Regions from separate parts of the Peribacillus sp. B2I2 genome, predicted to be linked through region 2. Evidence: riboswitches for the same ligand, from Rfam matches in the RefSeq annotation. Region 2 holds a riboswitch; the other holds the start of a gene.

What was found. A riboswitch is a leader RNA that binds a small molecule or an ion and turns the genes downstream of it on or off. The one in region 2 is predicted to bind ZMP and ZTP.
Region 1: another riboswitch for ZMP and ZTP. It lies ahead of ABIE66_RS22060 (phosphoglycerate dehydrogenase); the one in region 2 lies ahead of ABIE66_RS16185 (APC family permease).

The regions. Positions count from the first base shown of each region.
Region 1 is NZ_JBGCCB010000001.1:4,446,119-4,449,288, forward strand. It holds gene ABIE66_RS22055 (hypothetical protein) at 1-162, shown strand, start outside; gene ABIE66_RS22060 (phosphoglycerate dehydrogenase) at 419-1,618, opposite strand; ZMP/ZTP riboswitch at 1,757-1,835, opposite strand; gene ABIE66_RS22065 (GNAT family N-acetyltransferase) at 2,136-2,651, shown strand; gene ABIE66_RS22070 (VOC family protein) at 2,721-3,137, opposite strand.
Region 2 is NZ_JBGCCB010000001.1:3,280,696-3,283,865, reverse strand. It holds gene ABIE66_RS16190 (ABC transporter ATP-binding protein) at 1-217, shown strand, start outside; ZMP/ZTP riboswitch at 1,204-1,282, shown strand; partial or broken gene ABIE66_RS16185 (APC family permease) at 1,339-2,932, shown strand.

The sequences.
Region 1 (3,170 bases), 1.2 Mb from region 2:
AAGCTCAGAATCCTTTTAACCATTCCAATTTTGCTATATGGAATTTTCATATTTGTTGTCATTCAAAACGATAAGAATATTCCACTTTATTTGCATCTTCTATTCGCAATCTACTTGATGTTGTTTGTACATTATGAAGAAGAAACGGAAGTGAAACCATGACAGATTTTTAATCTTGGAGAAGTTCGATCTTAAACAATTCGTGATGGAAGAAGTTTTGACTTCTACTGACTGTATCGAGCTGCACGGCATAACCCGAGCCAGGCTGAGTTCGTTCTCAACACGTGAGTCACTTTAATATGATCACCACAATAAGTGGCTTTTTTTGTTCAAAAACATTAACAAAGCCTAAAAAAAAGCCCCAACTCCTTAAAGGAATTGAGGCTTTCACTATTTATCATCTATTTTCCGGTACCAATTAGATAATACGAGTTGTGACGATACCTTCGATTTGTTTAATTTTTGCTTCCAAACCAGGAATGATATCGCCGTTTACTTCACCCTCAATGTCGATGATCGTATACGCATATCCCCCACGGCTTCTGTTAACCATGTCAGCGATGTTCAAATTAAAGCCAGATACAGCCAGTGTAATTTGCCCAACCATGTTAGGAACGTTTTCGTGGAAAGTTGCCACACGACGATTTCCTGTATAAGGAATGGCAGTATTCGGGAAATTCACAGAGTTCTTGATGTTCCCTGTTTCTAAAAAGGTCTTCAACTGACGAGCTGCCATGATGGCACAGTTTTCCTCTGATTCTAGTGTAGAGGCACCAAGATGCGGAATTGGAACGACATTTTTCATTTTCAACACATTTTCATTCGGGAAGTCTGTGATGAACCTGCCAACTTTCCCGCTCTCAAGTGCCGCTTCCATATCCGCTTCATTCACTAGCTCGCCGCGTGAGAAGTTCAAGATATGTACGCCAGGCTTCATGATGCCAAATGTTTCTTGGTTAAACATTCCTTTAGTGTCATCAGTTAATGGAACGTGTACTGTAATGTAATCAGATTCTGCAAACAATTGTTCAATTGTCATGGCGCGTTGTACATTGCGGGACAAGTTCCAAGCTGTATCAACAGAGATGAACGGGTCAAACCCAATGACATCCATGTCCAAATCCAGGGCATCATTCGCTACAAGTGCACCGATCGCTCCTAAACCGATTACGCCAAGAGTTTTTCCCTTGATTTCTTTACCAACGAATTGTTTCTTTCCTGCTTCTACAAGCTTTGGAATTTGTTCTCCTTCGCCTTCCAGCGTCTTTGTCCAGGCCACACCGGCAAACAGGTTACGAGATGAAGCCATTAATGACGTTAGCACCATTTCTTTTACAGCGTTTGCGTTAGCTCCAGGTGTATTGAAAACGACGATTCCTTGCTCTGTGCATTTGTCGACCGGAATATTATTGACTCCTGCCCCTGCCCTTGCAATTGCTTTTAACTGATCGCCGAATTCCATAGTATGCATGTTAAAGCTGCGAAGTACGATCGCATCAGGGTTTTCACTGTCATTGTCGACTTTGAAATCGCCTTTGTTGAATACATTTAGCCCGCTTTCGGCAATATTATTTAACGCTTTGATCGTTTTGACTTTTTCTAAAAGTACTGTGCTCATTTTGTTTGCTCCTCTTTGGTTATGATAGTTTTGAAGTTTCAAAATATTGACAAGATTTTGAATCCGTAAAAATCTGCATTCTCTAAACCTTTACTATCCTCTGTAAATACACAGAAAGAGGCAAGGGATAAAATCCCTTACCTCTGCCCAGGCGAACGGCTACGACACTATGTGTTCCCTCACGGTTATCCGTGTTTCGCCAGTTGCACATAGTCTTTTCATTTATTTTATTTTATCAAATTATTCAGCAATCTTCAATATCATTTTAAAGATTTATCTCTTTTTTTGAAGAAGTCACATCTCACCAGAACTTTATCGACGAAATCTATCGTTTTATCTCCGAAATTAGATATATATCGACGAAATTAATTATTGGCTATTAATCGTTGAAAAAAGGCACTGTTGAAAGTGGCTGTTGATATTCTTGGACTATTCCGGACAGCTTTGTTGTAAAATGGATAATATTAGTAAAATAAAGAAAGTATAGCAAACTAAAAGATAATTAGGAGGAATTAATATGTTAGTAAGAGAGGCAACGCTTGCTGATGCTGAAGGTATAGCAATAGTCCATGTGGATTGCTGGAGAACCACTTATGAAAATATAATACCAAGTGATTTTCTAGATAATCTGTCTTATGAGAAAAGGAAAGATTTATGGATAAAGAATATATCCAGTGATGGGAATCATATTTATGTAGCAGAGAATAACGAGGGAAAAATAGTAGGATTTATAAGTGGAGGGAAAAGGGAAACGAATAAGGCTGAGGATTCTGGTGATTTAACTGCGATATATATTCTCGAAAACTTTCAAAGAATGGGCATAGGTAAGAAACTCATCAAAGAATTATTCTTTAAATTCGAAGATCTGGGATTTAAGACTATTTACGTCGAGGTGCTTGAAGATAATAAATCTCGATACTTCTATGAGGCATTTGGTGCTGAATTGCTTAAAACCGAAAAAATCAAAATCGCTGGCGCTGAAATAAATCTATTGGTTTATGAATGGAAGGATATTAGCCCGGTATTGTTATGAATAAACCTACGGCACCTAAATTAAAAAAAAGACACAATCCTAAGTGAAGGATTGTGTCTTTCATTTGATTTAATTTTGATTAAATCCGCTTTCGTCCATGTAAAACACTTCCCAAGAATGACCGTCGATATCCTTAAAGCTCCAACCGTACATGAAACCATGATCAATTGCTTCATTAAAAGGCTTTCCGCCAGCATCCAGTGCCCTATTCACGACCTCATCCACTTCTTCCTTACTTTTAACCGATAGGGCTACGATTGCTTCCGTAGTTGTTGCTGGATCCGGGATATCCTTCTTGGTAAACGTTTTAAAGTAATCTTCCACCAATAACATGACATATATGGATTCACTGATAACCATGCACGTTGCATTTTCATTGGTCATTTGCTCGTTAAATTCAAAGCCGACCTTTGTGAAAAATTCCATTGAGGCATCCAAATCTTTAACAGGCAAGTTTACAAAGATCTTTTCTGCTTGAACTCCCATCAAATTCACCCTCGCTTGATTTATTTTATGTTC
Region 2 (3,170 bases):
TGAACACTTAAAAATTACCCAAAGTCGCTTTCAGCCTAATCGAATTACGTTTGAGGCTAAATTGAAAAAGGTCCATTTTGTTGGTTCAAAAAGAGTGGTAGAGTGTGTATCAGGCTCTCAGGAGATTGTTGTTAACCTATCTGATGAGGAGCAAATGGATCATCTAGGTGAGAGTATTTGCTTGAGTGCTAGAAAAGACTTGGTGAAAATACTTTAATATGTCGGTAAGCTCTGTTTAGAGGAAACTTTTTACAGAGCTTTTTTCAATTCAAGTAACAGGACAGCTGCTCAAACTTTCTAATACTTCATATTTTTATTTCAGTAAAATAATAAAAATATATAAAATTTTTTCGTTGGGTAATTCAGCTAAATCTGACTTTCTCTTCAATGATTTTAAAATTTGTAAGGTGATATGCTTTTCTTTAGTTCTCTTACCAATAGAAGTACTGCTACTGTAAAAAGGACTATCAGGATTAATAGGTAAAATCTAATAATAGTTATTTCTCTTTAAATCCACCCATTGGTTAGCTTTTCTTACCTATTAATCTTACTATTGAAATTCCCATTCTACACCGGAGTTAAGCAATTATTCTCGGAACAGTTCAGTTAAAACGAAGTTATACCTAGCCGATTGTAATAATTAAGGGATAATGATAGGGAAAGATATTTTGTAACGGATTAGGTGAAGATGATCATGAAGCTAATCATCATATGTGGATAATAATGATCAGATTTGGAAATTCAATCTACGTTCATCACTCTAGCTATGCCGAGTGTGTTTCACATTAGTTAAATATATTAGTCACTAATTAAAGTTGTGTATAAATTGTGGACGAAACAAAGAGAGATCTTCATCCCTCAGGTATTTTCCCCAACTTGTGCATGGCTTTTTTTTCGAGGAAGAAAAGAACAGTTTATGTAAATGTTGTTGGGATATAATTTGTAAAATATGAACGGTTTATTTTGCGCATATAAGCTCTTAAAGATTTTTAAGTATAATGTTAAAGAGAAATGATTATATTGATGTAGCATGTGTTCTGGAAAACGAATGTTTGTTTTTTGGACCTTGATTTTCCTATTTTTTCAAATTAAAATGAATATTGATAGGAAATTACGAAAAATAAATAAGGTTATATATAAAATATAAATATTTTTCAAGTGTTGTTAAATTTAAAATAATCCTATATACTATAAAAAAACTATTTTCCTATATGTAACTGGCGCAACATGGAGAACCATGGGGGAGCATATAGAGTATAAGCCGCGCGCCTGGGCAAACACTTGATCTATAAATAGATTAAGTGTTTTTTATTTTCCTAGGAAGAGGTGTAGGTAGAGATGAGTAATATGCATAGAAAGATGGGGACTTTTGCTTTAACTATGACAGGTATTGGTTCTATTATCGGCTCAGGTTGGTTGTTCGGAGCGTGGAAAGCCGCCCAGATTGCTGGGCCAGCAGCTATTTTTTCTTGGATTATCGGTATGGTTGTAATTTTATTTATTGCATTATCTTACGCAGAGCTTGGGGCAATGTTTCCTGAAGCTGGAGGAATGGTTAAGTATCCTCAATATTCGCATGGTTCTTTTATTGGATTTTTAGCTGCGTGGGCGAACTGGATTTCTATCGCTTCGACTATTACCGTTGAGGCCATTTGCTTCGGTACAATATATGAGTACGTGGCCTTGGGAATGGGCCAGATGGTCTCATTCCTTAGTTGATAACAATATCTTAACGACCAAAGGATTATTCATAGCTTCTTTACTATTATTGTTCTATTTCTTCGTCAACTATTGGACAGTTAACCTTTTTGCTAAGGCAAATTCATTTATTACTATTTTTAAATTAATTGTTCCAGGTGTAATGGCAGGATCGTTATTTTTTGCTGGATTTCATGGTGAAAACTTTACAAGTTCTCAAGGAATCGCACCATATGGTTGGGCAAGCGTTTTAACAGCAGTAGCTACTTCTGGTATAGTGTTTGCGTTTAACGGATTTCAAAGTCCAGTTAATATGGCAGGAGAAGCGAAGTCGCCGAATAAGTCTATACCAATTGCTGTTATTGGGTCTATTCTAATTGCAGGTTTTATATACGTTATTTTACAAGTTGTTTTTATCGGTGCAATCGATCCGTCTATGATTGTGAACGGATGGAGTCAACTGAATTTTAATTCACCTTTTGCAGATTTGGCAATTGCTCTTAGCCTTAACTGGTTAGTGATTGTATTGTATGTAGATGCGTTTGTATCACCGTCTGGTTCAGGTGCCACTTATACAGCTACAACTTCGCGAATGCTTTATGGAATGCAGAAGAATGGGTACTTACCGAATATCTTTGGTACATTACATCCACTTTATGGTGTTCCTCGTCCAGCGATGTTATTAAACTTAGGCGTATGTTTTATCTTTTTATTTTTATTCCGCGGATGGGGCGTACTTGCTGAAGTGATTTCAGTTGCTACACTTATTTCGTATATCATGGGGCCAGTTGCATTGGCAACTTTAAGACGTACTGCTTCTCATTTTAACCGTCCATTTCACTTAAAAGGTGCTTCTATTATTGCACCTTGTGGATTTGTTTTTGCATCGCTTACTTTATACTGGGCGCGTTGGCCATTAACAGGAGAAGTCGTTTTCATCATTGCCATTGGACTACCTATTTACTTTTATTATCAAGCTAAAAATAAATGGAATGGTTTCAAAAAACAATTTTTATCAGGTGTTTGGATGCTTCTTTACTTAGGTTGTATGATTTTGATTTCTTATATTGGAAGTGAGAAGTTCGGCGGAAAAAATATTCTTACATTTGGCTGGGATATGGTGGTCATCGCATGTCTGGCACTTTGCTTCTATTGGTGGGGAGTTAAGAGCGGGATTAAAACAGAATACTTGGCTGAGGCTGAAAAAATCAACAAAGAATTTATTAATAAATAACTCTTAGTGTAGACACAGCTATATGAGTAAAAAGAAAACATGGTTACTTTATGACCATGTTTTTTTATCTATTAAAAAGTGTTCGCAAATTGGAACACCTGACAATATTGATGAAAAATTCAAACTTTTACCACGCGTTTATAGCCAACCTCGCTGAATAAATGATTGGCAGGAAGTACAAACATTTCATCTCCCAAGTCTAGTCGTATCGAATGAGAGAAAATGTCTCCGTTATATA